DNA from 2 places in the Sphingobacterium sp. UBA6320 genome. Region 2 is predicted to be linked to the other one. Evidence: riboswitches for the same ligand, from Rfam matches in the RefSeq annotation. Region 2 holds a riboswitch; the other holds the start of a gene.
The links. A riboswitch is a leader RNA that binds a small molecule or an ion and turns the genes downstream of it on or off. The one in region 2 is predicted to bind thiamine pyrophosphate.
Positions count from the first base shown of each region.

Region 1: another riboswitch for thiamine pyrophosphate. It lies ahead of thiS (sulfur carrier protein ThiS); the one in region 2 lies ahead of thiM (hydroxyethylthiazole kinase).

Region 1 covers NZ_DJTA01000024.1:83,644-89,913, forward strand. The annotation lists gene B3P23_RS16150 (sensor histidine kinase) at 1-444, opposite strand, end outside; gene B3P23_RS16155 (LytR/AlgR family response regulator transcription factor) at 747-1,448, opposite strand; TPP riboswitch at 2,920-3,018, shown strand; gene thiS (sulfur carrier protein ThiS) at 3,041-3,289, shown strand; gene thiC (phosphomethylpyrimidine synthase ThiC) at 3,317-5,131, shown strand; gene B3P23_RS16170 (thiamine phosphate synthase) at 5,128-5,724, shown strand; gene thiE (thiamine phosphate synthase) at 5,856-6,270, shown strand, end outside.
Region 2 covers NZ_DJTA01000032.1:72,419-78,688, forward strand. The annotation lists gene tenA (thiaminase II) at 635-1,285, opposite strand; gene thiD (bifunctional hydroxymethylpyrimidine kinase/phosphomethylpyrimidine kinase) at 1,272-2,105, opposite strand; gene thiE (thiamine phosphate synthase) at 2,102-2,740, opposite strand; gene thiM (hydroxyethylthiazole kinase) at 2,737-3,534, opposite strand; TPP riboswitch at 3,595-3,687, opposite strand; gene B3P23_RS20765 (hypothetical protein) at 3,834-4,055, shown strand; gene B3P23_RS20770 (hypothetical protein) at 4,062-4,241, shown strand; gene B3P23_RS20775 (two-component regulator propeller domain-containing protein) at 4,222-4,506, shown strand; gene B3P23_RS20780 (alpha/beta fold hydrolase) at 4,982-5,791, shown strand; gene B3P23_RS20785 (response regulator) at 5,890-6,270, shown strand, end outside.

The DNA of each region.
Region 1 (6,270 bases), on a different contig from region 2:
ATAACTTTCTATAAATGTAAATTCTGATTGTAACGGAACACTTGATTTATCACTTTCATAGACTAAATAATTCATAATACCGGTAAGCTGAACTAGACTAATTTCTGCGCGGACTGGATCCTCCTGTACCAAACAAATAATATTATTTATCGTATTAAAAAGAAAGTGTGGGTTAATCTGTGCTTTAAGGAAAGCTAATTCAAGCATGACATTATTTAGAGCAAGTTCTGTATTTTTCAGCTCCAGGTCGGTCTTCTGATAGCGAATACTCAGAATAGCTTGTGTCAACTTTATTCCTAAGGGAAGCGAAATAAAATATATAAAATCTAGAAAATAAAATGCAACTGTAGAATATTTAAAAAGTCCAGTCAAGCCAATTTGCAAAACCTTATCAACATATTTCTGCAGGCGCTCACTAATATGAATATACAAGTCAAGTTCCATACAAGTCAAATATGTCAATAATCCCCACCAACAATACATCATAACAAACCATAAAAGACATAAGATGTACCTGCCTTTTAAAAGAAATTTTGGGATGATAACATATGAACTTAGATAGAATATACTGGTTACTGCAATCAGTTCTTTTATTGCCAATAACCATGCATAATTTTGGTCAAACCTATTATATAAAATGATATACATTGCAAACATGCAACTCCAAAATAAGACATGGAGTACGGTTCTCTTTACAGGAGTATAATGTTGAAAAATTCTTGTTATAGCGGACATTACGAATATGATTAATGGATACCCATCAGCTTAAAAAAAGCTTCTCGGTATTGTAATCCTATTGGGATATCTTCTTTATTACTTTTAAGAATTACTTTAGTAGCATCGACAGTATTTACCTCGTCGATATTAACAATATAAGATCGCTGTATTCTAACAAAGTTTTCTGATGGTAGCATTTCTTCCATAGCCTTCAGGGTACCCAAAATAAGATGACTGCTCTCGCTGGTTTGCACAATCACATAATCTCCGTAGGCTTTTAGATACAAGACTTCTTTGGGTTTAATAAAAATCGTTTTATGTCCATCTTTGACTTTAATATATTCTCGCCTTGCAGTATTTTTTTGATATGATATTGCTCGCTTTACTTTTTGCACACTTTTAGCGAACCTTTCTTCAGTAAGTAGGGGCTTCATTATATAATCAAGAACATCAAGTTCGAAACCTTTATCAGCATATTCGGAATGACCAGTTACAAAAATTACAAATGGAGATCCTTCCAGAGATGTAACAAATGATATTCCATCCATTTCCGGCATTTGAATATCTGAAAAAATTAATTGAACCTGACCAGAACTTATTATTTCATTAGCCTCGGTTGGGTCGTCAAATACGCCCACTAAATTCAAATCTTCATTCTTTTCTACCATTGCTTTCAATCGCCTTTGCGGTAGTGGCTCATCTTCAATGATTATAGTTCTTATTCTCTTCATTAATAATATAACTAATTTCACTATAATAATTCAGCTATAATACCAAGCCTTTCTTACATATGTAATGTAAATAATCTGTCTTAAAGTTTATATAGTTGAATTGGTTAATACTACTAAATGTAGCACAATCTTTAATTAGATAGCAAGATAATTAAAATAAAATTAAACATAAAATAATTCGATCACTTCGATCTTGTAGACGTGCGATTCTCTAAAAAAAACATCTATAATTGTCTATATTTCCTTTTACTGATGGTCTTAAAAAAAGAATCATATCTACATTGCGAAATATTTATTTTTACAAAGATATTCATCTTATAAATCCTATCATATTGGAGAGATAACAGTGAAATTTAGCCCCCTTTTAAAGATATTTGAGCAACAATATGAAGATCGATATTGCTCAAATCTAGATCACTATTCCATTTTCATATCTTCTCACGTAATGTTAATACTATTTAAAAGCCGTTTCGGTACTTAAAAGAAGATGTATTCATTTGACTTTAATCTTTATGGCATTTATGGTTGCTTTGCTACTAGATATGCCACCACTGTTAATATATACTTGCCGCTAAAGAGGACTTCAATTTGGGATTCTTGGTCAAAGGAATGGAATTAATTGTCTGAGGTTGTGTATCAAAAGTGAATCAGACGTAGCGGTTCAAAATTCTATTCATTGAACAATGCGCCAAAAGGCTCAACAATCTCATCTTAATGATTCCTTTTTCCAGGAGCGCTTCACTGTGATATGATAAGCTTGTACTTCATGTTTAATTCTACTCCGACTTACAAAAATAACAGTAACTGTTGTCCAATCCTCGAGCCAGTTATAATTCTAAATACCCGCCACTTACATGGAATGTGTGGGCACAATGCAGCAATACAAGTTCTTCAAGATAAATTCAAAATCAATTAAAAGATAAAATCCCCTAATTTGTTAAATACAACAAAATAAGGGATTTAAGAAATTATAAAAATTTAACACCTAATTACTCATTTCAAAATTTACATTTTCACCAAATTCCTTTATAAGAGCCTCTCTAAGTACATTTGGTTCTTCACTTCCTATGGTAACCCATTTATTCTCACCGTATCTTATTTGAACTCCCTTATTTCCCTGAACATTATAAAGCCACCCTTTTTTTGTTCTGCTTATTCCAAAACCTAAATAAAAACCATTTAAAAATCATTTTTAATGATAAAACAAATTAGAATAAAATTTTTCTTTTCATCATTAGTTCATCAGATATTGGATGTCATGAAGAGCAAACATTTGAAAAATTATTAGACAAAAAACAATTTGAGATAATTCACGTCTACGCAATTAAAAATAAAAAAGTTGGTTCCGGTATCAACTCAACAAGACCGTTTATAATTACTGATAAAAAGATAAATTGGTTATAATCAATTAGGTATTTGTTAGAAATAAATCTACCTCTTTTCTTTTATTCATATTTTTTTCATAGTTTAGTGGAAACTTTAGGGGTGTCTGCAAGATTTGCAGGCTGAGATTTTACCCTTAGAACCTGATCCGGGTCATACTGGCGTAGGGAAAAGTAAGATGTCTTCATTGTGCATATACCTGCATAACTGTGGCCATTCCTAAAGTTTTTTATTTAAAAATTTTTAAAGGAATGGAACTTACGATCAATCACCAATCACGTTTTTTTGAACAGCCCCCCTCCTCTTTGGAAGGTTTGATGCTTTTGGAATTTCCAGAAAAAAGCAAAGGCATTGCTGTTGCCATTAATAACCAAGTCATACCCAAAACGGCTTGGGCAACAACCCAGTTACGCCATCAAGATTCAATTCTCGTCATTTCTGCTACGCAAGGCGGATAAATCATTTACACCTATTAATACACCATTATGTTAGAACAAACCATTACCCAAACCCCTTTCCCAAATTCGAAAAAAGTCTACATCCCTGGAAAACTCTTTCCAATTCAGGTAGCTATGCGTGAAATTACACTCAGTGCAACTAAATTGAGCAAAGGTGGTGTAGAAATCAATCCTTCTGTAACCATTTATGATACATCAGGTCCATATACCGATGATGATGCAAAGATCGATATCCGTAAGGGGCTACCTCGCACTCGAGAAAGTTGGATATTGGATAGGCAAGATGTTGAAATTTTACCCCAGATCAGTTCGGATTATGGTCAAGAACGATTGGCGGATACGGATCTGGATGAACTTCGTTTTGAATACAGCCATAAACCTAAAAAAGCTTTAGCAGGTCATAACGTTAGTCAATTACATTATGCTAGAAAAGGGATCATCACTCCAGAAATGGAGTATGTGGCTATTCGTGAAAACCAACGTATCGAGCAAATAGAAGCGGCGACAGTGGGTATGGAACATCAACATACGGGACATAGTTTTGGTGCTCGAACGCCCAAGAAACTGATCACAGCGGAATTTGTACGTGAAGAAATCGCAGCGGGTAGAGCCATCATCCCGAACAATATCAATCATCCAGAAAGTGAACCGATGATTATCGGACGTAATTTTTTAGTGAAAATAAATGCCAATATTGGCAATAGTGCAGTGACGTCCAGTATTGAGGAAGAAGTAGACAAAGCTGTTTGGGCATGTCGCTGGGGTGCGGATACGATAATGGATCTTTCAACGGGTAAAAATATCCATGAAACACGTGAATGGATCATCCGTAATTCTCCAGTCCCAATCGGCACAGTGCCTATATATCAAGCTTTGGAAAAAGTAAAAGGTGTAGCAGAAGATCTGACTTGGGAGATATTTAGAGATACCTTAATCGAACAAGCAGAACAGGGTGTTTCCTACTTCACCATTCATGCAGGGGTATTGTTGAGATATATTCATCTGACAGCAAAACGCGTAACGGGAATTGTATCTCGTGGTGGATCGATCATGGCAAAATGGTGTTTATTCCATCATAAGGAAAACTTTTTATATACGCACTTTGAAGATATCTGTCAGATCATGAAGCAATACGATGTCGCCTTTTCATTGGGTGATGGTCTTCGCCCTGGTTCTATTGCTGATGCGAACGATGCTGCACAGTTTGCGGAGTTAGAGACTTTAGGGGAGTTAACTAAAATTGCATGGAAACATGATGTACAAGTTATGATTGAAGGGCCTGGTCACGTGCCGATGCATATGATTAAGGAAAATATGGACAAACAGCTTGAAGTTTGTGATGAAGCACCTTTTTATACGTTGGGTCCATTGACAACAGATATTGCTCCGGGTTATGATCACATTACATCTGCAATTGGCGCGGCTATGATCGGATGGTTTGGATGTGCCATGCTTTGCTACGTTACTCCTAAAGAACATCTTGGATTGCCTAACCGAAAAGATGTGAAAGATGGGGTCATTACCTATAAATTGGCAGCACATGCTGCGGATCTAGCCAAAGGGCATCCTGGTGCACAATATCGCGATAATGCTTTGAGCAAGGCTAGGTTTGAGTTCCGTTGGGAAGATCAGTTTAATCTTTCATTGGATCCCGATACAGCGCGAGAATTTCACGATGAAACACTACCTGCTGATGGTGCAAAAGTGGCACACTTCTGTTCGATGTGCGGTCCCAAATTTTGTTCGATGAAGATTACCCAAGAGATACGCGATTCTGCAGAACAGGGAATGATGGATATGTCTAAAGAATTTATCGAGCAAGGTAAAGAGCTATATCTATGATCCTAGTTGTGACTGCTGAACAGGCTGTACCTCGTGAACTACAAGTGATCAATGATATACTAGATGCGGGATTGGAACTGTTACACATTCGGAAGTATAGCTTTTCTGATGATGAAATGTCTCAATTTATTAACGGAATAGCAACTCGTTATCGAAATCGCCTTGTCATGCATAGTCATCATCATCTGGCGGAATCGTTGAACATCGAGAGATTGCATTTTAATGAGCATGATCGAAAATTGGGGATACAAAATAATTTCAGTCAACAGATCATCCGATCAACATCAGTACATAGCATCCACGATTTTAACAGCTTGGATCACAGATGGTCCTACGCTTTGCTTAGTCCAATGTTTTTAAGCATTTCAAAACTTAATCATGGGTCTAAACACACCGTAAAAAAAGAACTCATATACCGTGACAACCAGCAGGTTCATTTAATAGGACTTGCTGGCATCCACGCCGAAAACATCATCTCTTTATATCAGGATGGCGTTGATGGAGTAGCATTACTGGGAGCCATCTGGAAAAGCGAACAACCTTTGATCAGTTTTAATGAATGTCTACAGAAAGACCTTTCTTACTCATCATAGTAGACCTTGATCCTAATGGTGGTACGGTTAGCAGTAAGCTTATAGGATATAACCATATTGAACTATGTCAATTATGAAAATCTATATCAGACAATTTTTAAACAGTTAAAACAATCTTATCGGTCAACATCATGTTTAGTAAAATTCAATATATATCACAGGGAAATACTGCTCTGGAACAGGAAACGAATATTAGAAACGCACTACAAGCTGGTGCAGATTGGATTCAATTACGTTGGAAAGAAGGCAATGAAGATCAGTTATTAACATTAGCCGTCTGTATTAAACAACTGTGCTTTCAATATGGTGCAAAACTGATCATCAATGATCATGTTCACATTGCTAAAGCTGTTGATGCTACTGGTGTACATCTGGGATTGACGGATAGCAGCATACGGGACGCACGATTATTACTGGGCTCAAAGAAGATTATTGGAGGTACAGCAAATAGTCTATCTGATGTACAGCAACGAATAGCAGAAAACTGCGATTACATTGGTCTTGGACCGCTACGTTTTACCTCTACTAAAGAAAAGCTAAGTCCTA
Region 2 (6,270 bases):
TTTAAAAACACCTTTTAAAGCTTAAATAAGCTATTATTCGATTAAAATCATCCAGTCAGTGATCACTTCTTCGCTTTGTGCAGTCCCTTCTTGAAAAGATGGAGTCCCTTTTTCTGAAGAAGGAGAACAAGTTTTCTAAAGTTAAACCTCTTGTCGCAAACAAGTGATAAGTTGTTGTCGAGGTTGGATCAGTATTTCTATAACTGCTGATGTCTTTTTAGGAAAAGCGATCCCTTGTTGCGAAGTTATGTTCCCTTATTACAAACAAGTGATCCCTTGTTGTGAAGTTGTGTTCCCTTATTACAAACAAGTGATCCCTTGTTGTGAAATTGTGTTCCCTTTTTACAAACAAGCGATCCCTTTTTGTGAACTTGTGTCCCTTTTTACAAACAAGTGATCCCTTATTGTGAAATTGTGTTCCCTTATTACAAACAAGCGATCCCTTTTTGCTAAATTGTGTTCCCTTATTACAAATAAGCGATCCCTTCTTGTCAAGAAGGGATCGCTGAAAGTCAACAAGTGATCCCACTTTTACGCTCTTTATTTAACTTTTTGCTATAATTTTAATAAATAGGTAGTGCGCTAACTATTTTTTTGTCACTGAAATGAATAATAGGATTTAACCTCTTTTTCATTACATCCAACTTTTGATATCATATGCCGCTTCCCAGAAATAATATTCCATTTTTGAAGCAGTAATAAAAGCTTCGGTCATCTTTTCTCTAATGGCTGGTGATGCTTCCGCTGCCGCCTTGTCGCACAGATCAATGGCTTGCTGGACGGCAATAGCAAAGTCTTCACCACCATAGGTATCGATCCATTTTTGGTACGGATGATTGCTGCTGTTCACCTCATTGAGGATATGATCACCGACTTTTTTATAGATCCAAAAGCAGGGGAGTACCGCGGCCATAGCGATTTCAACGGCATCTAGTGCTGCCGTGCTTTTTAAAAAGTGAATATAATGATGACATACGGGCCCCATCGTTCCCTTTTCGGTTAAACCAAAATCCTGAAAGTATGCATGATGCAGGGCATTTTCGACCACAATCGCTGTCTCCGCATACTTGATATAGTGTAAAGTAGTATCTACATCATGTGCCCGAGCTGCGATCAGTGCTAATGCTCTTCCGAAGTGTTCCAGATAGAGGGAATCTTGCGCCATATAGAACTGAAATTTATGTATAGGTAGATTTCCAGCAGCTAGTTCAGTAATAAAGGGCATTTCTAAAATAGACTGATAGTTATTTTCAATTTGATTCCAAGCGATTTCAGACCAATTCATTTTTAATTAATTTATCAGGGTTAAAAAAGTGGTTAAGAGGGCCATTGCCTTTTCCGATTACGACATCTTTTCCATGTTTAATAGCTTCGTAGATATAATCTTGCGCTAATGCTACTGCGGTATGAAAATTTTCTCCACGTGCCAAGTAAGCGGCGATAGCTGAGGAAAGTGTGCAACCCGATCCATGTGTATTTTTTGTCGCAAATTTTTTCGTTTCAAAGGCTGTGTACTGGCCATTTTCTTCAAAAAATAATGAGGTTAAGGTAGCCGTTTGTTGATGTCCTCCTTTAACAAGAACATGTTTACAGCCTAGGGTCTGAATAATCTTTGCCGCCTGATGCATATCGTCCAGATTTTTTACATCAATGCCAGCCAGTAGTGCAGCTTCGTCCATATTTGGAGTGATGATGTCGGCTATTGGAAATAGCCTGTCCATGATGGTTTGGATGGTATCTGCCTCAATAAGTGTATGACCACTTGTTGCCACCATGACAGGATCAAAGACGATCGGGATCTTTGGATAATGACTTAAAGAAGTCGCGATGGTCTCCACCAGTTGGGGGGTATGGACCATGCCTATTTTAATAGCAGCAGGCATAATATCATCTAAGATCGCGGCGATCTGGTCGGATACAGCTGCTATCGGAATGGGATATATTTTTTGGACTCCTTGTGTATTTTGCACCGGCAGAGCAGTAAGGACTGACGTCGCATAGCAGCCCAGCGCTGAAAAGGTTTTAATATCGGCCTGAATGCCAGCTCCGCCACTACCGTCAAAACCAGCAATGGTGAGCACCGAAGGATAGGTGTATTGTTTCATTTTAATAGTTCATTTTTAATTGCATAAGCGGCTTGCTCTGGATGGTCAGCACCACAGATCGCGGAGACGACTGCTAACGAATCGGCACCCGCTTTAACGATTGCTGATGCATTTTCCAATCGTACATTTCCGATTGCAACTAAGGGCTTATCTGTACGAGAACGGATCATTGCTAATCCGTTCAAGCCCCATTCCGTTACGGTATCTGTTTTTGTTTTCGTATTAAATATGGGGCTGACGCCTAAATAATCTGCTACAGCGGTGTTTTCATCATCCAATTGATGGAGATACTCTATGGAATAGCCAATTGTTTTGCTTTCAAAAGCATGTACACGGCGCAGTACAGCAGGAGCGATATCCCGATTTCCGACATGGATTCCAGCAGCACTTATTTTTTCAGCTACTTCAGCATGATCGTTGATGATCAGCGGGATATGATATTTGTCGGTAATCTCTTTTAATTTCAGTGCTTTATATATCAACTCTTTGGTCGTGATCTCTTTTTCACGGAGTTGGATCATGTCCACACCTCCACGTATTGCCTGTTCAGCTACATAAAGGAAATCACGTCCTCGGCAGTCCTTTTCCGAGATCACTAAATAAAGTGGATAAGGAAACGAGGGGTGCAGGGTCATGATTGGGTGATTTTTAAATGGGTAAGAAATTCGTGTTCGGTAATGTTATAGAGCTTGTCCAGAATATGGGTCTGTAGACTTGCTGGGCCAGCACTTTCTTTTGCGGCTAATTCTCCTGCTATGCTCAGTAAACTCATTGCAGCAGCAACAGCTTCCGTTTTATTTTCAACCGCAGCAATAAATGCCGCGATCAGGGCCGATGCAGTACAACCTAATCCGGTCACCTTGGTCATCATCGCATTCCCATTCTTTAAGTATATACATGTGTTGTGGCTGATGATGATATCTGTTTCACCTGAAATACATATGATTGCGCCTGATTTGGCCTGTAGATTTTTTGCAGCATCGATAGCCTCGGTACTGATCACGGTACTATCTACCCCTTTTGTCACCACATCTGCTGTTTTTGCAAGAGCAATGATTTCAGAAGCATTCCCTCTGATGACGGTAGGCTTAAAAAGCAACAGTTGATTTAAAACAGTATCGCGATAGGAGGTCGCACCTGCACCTACAGGATCTAAAACCCAAGGTTTCTGGATTGAATCTGCTTTTTTAGATGCCATGAACATGGATTCGCTCCAGTACTCGTCCAGCGTACCGATGTTGATGACCAGTGCATGCGATAGCGTTACCATTGCTTCGACCTCAGGTTTGGCGTGTGCCATGATCGGTGATGCGCCCACTGCCAACAGTGCATTGGCGGTATTATTCATCACAACATAGTTCGTGATATTGTGAATAAGAGGCGAGGTATTTCTTACCTGAATGATGTGTTGCCAGAGTTTTTTTTCCATTCTTATATTTTTAACAATAAAAGCTTTAGGAAAAATCCATAACAACAGTCCGGATGAGTAGATGGACTGATTGCTTTTCCCTACGCCGGTGTTAGCCGGATCAGGTTCAAAGGGACTCTCTCAATTCTTTACAGAATACCCCTAAAGCGTATACAAAAGTATTGAAAAAAAATGAATTAATGGATAAGCGCCCAAACTCATCATCACAGGCTCTTTAGTACATTTCTTAAAAAGTGTGCCGATAAAGTTCCACATTGTATTTACACTTTTAAATAATTATGTTTGTAAATACCTTGTTTATGATGCGGACAGTTTATTTGTTTTTCTTGCTATTCCTTTCGCTTTGCGGTCCTTCTGTTTTTGGGCAATCGTTAGATTTTCAATTTTTTAGAAATATAGGGCTTGGAGCAAAAGCGAGTACAGTGCACTGCTTTGCGCAGGATAGCCTGGGTATATTATGGTTGGGTAGTAATAATGGATTATATAGTTACGATGGTTACTCCCTTCATGCTCCAACGTAGGCAGCATTGCACTATCAGACCTTTATTTATAGTATTGCTGTTCTTGACGGTACTCATCTTGCTTTGGGGACTGGTAAGGGTGTTTTTTTATACAATTATCGCGAAGATCGTTACGAAGTATTTCCAACTGGTGGCCCCTCAGATGTCAGGTCGCTCCTGTTAGTTGGTGATCAACTTAGCCAATAATATTATTTGGAATATCTATCGGGATCGTAGCAATAATACCTGGGTCGGTACAGATTTGGGGATGTCCCTATGGTCGAACCAACAAAAGAAAAAAAATCCGATTTATCAGTTTACCAACAGCAGCGATGGGAATCGATTTTACAAAGTATTCAAAGATCGTGCAGGAGGGTATTGGCTTGCTGGCGACAATGGTTTGATTCGGACCAAAGGATGGGGGCAAAAAGATTTTGAGAGCTATTGGTACCGGATGGATGCTGCTCCATAACGGATTATTTTTCAACATTGAATAAATTAGAAAGAAATTTCACTAACCTATTCGATTCGGCCCAAAAATATATATGATGTTTGTTCAGATAAGAAATGTCTATACCGAGTTTTGCCACATTGCAAAATCGGTACCAATCAAATATGATGATGAATTTAAATTCAGATAGCGCTTTGGTTTCATAATTTTAATCTTCACGTTTTTTACCAATAGCATTAATTTAGGGAGAGGTGTTAACCTAAAAACATCATCAATCAGAACTTGGGTTAATATGCTAGCGATTTTAAAAACTGTTACATTAAATCAATTTTGCAATTAATAACTAGGTAGGGCGATTACTTGCAAAACAATTATCAATATAGAGAAAATTTGAAAATCACCAATATTGAGTATCCTTTCTCAAATCCGAACCTGTTTTATTTTTGTAAATTTTACATTAAAAAAGTTTATATATTTACGATATTAATCTATTTTTATGGTAGCCGCAATACGAAAGAAAAATAATGTAAATATTGAAGGAAACCTTAATGCCAGGGAAACGTTGGTTTTTGCCCATGGTTTTGGTACGGATCAAACTGCCTGGGAAGGGGTAAAACAAGCTTTTAAAGATGACTATCGCTTGGTTTTATATGATAATGTTGCTGCTGGAAAAGCTGCCCCAGAAGCTTATAGCCCTGTGAAATATAATACACTGCATACCTATGCCGACGATCTCCTAGCTATTATTGATGTACTTGAAGTTGAACAGGTAACTATAATTGCCCATTCAGTAAGTTCGATGATTGCCATGCTTGCTGCAGTAAAAAAACCGAACTACTTTAAAAAAGTAATTTTTATCGGGGCATCGCCTCGTTATATCAATGATGAAATCGAGGGTTATATTGGCGGCTTCACTCAATGTGCATTGGATAGCATGTACGAAACCATGACCACAAATTATTATGCCTGGGTGAGTGGGTTTTCATCCATAGCAATGGGCAATCCTGAAAAGCCTGAACTTGGCGAATCATTTGCCAGAAGTTTAGGTGCGATCAGGCCAGATATCGCTTTGGCAGTGGCAAAAGTTATTTTTGAAGCAGATCTGCGTGCTGAACTGGAAAAATATCAAAAACCAACTTTGTTGATCCAGGCACAACATGATATCGCCGTACCTCAGGAAGTTGCCCTCTATTTAAACAAACATATTGCCAATAGCAAATTAATAGAGGTAAATGCTACTGGCCATTTCCCACATATTAGTGCTCCAGATCAAGTGATCGAAGCCGTAAAATCATTTATTAATTGATGAATGTAATGAACTGGGCCAAGCGAGCTTTACAGTTTATCTCTTGTTTGAGTTTGGAAAATACCTATCAGGATTGGTTCATAGTAACCCAAAAATGTATGGGAAACTTAAAGGAGTTAACCGAAGCAGATCAGGTTATTCTTTTAAAGCAAGAAGACGAGCTGACGGTAAGTTTTTTTAAGCTCTATTCGTCGAAAGAAGAGGGAACCTATGTGGATCCTAGTTTGATCGTACCATTTGTGGATAAACAGGATCCTTTGTATTTTAAACATACGGATAGTCAAATCCCCTCAAGTATACAAGAATTACTAAGCGGCTACGCCGCTATTTTAGTATTTCCTATCCAACTCATGGAAATAAGAAGTTATATTTTTGTTGCTTGGAATAAAGACTTTGAATTTAATGAAGATTTCAAAGAATTTGCAGCGGCTTGCTTAGCGAAAATAAAGGAAACAATTAAGCTATCTCATACCTATTAC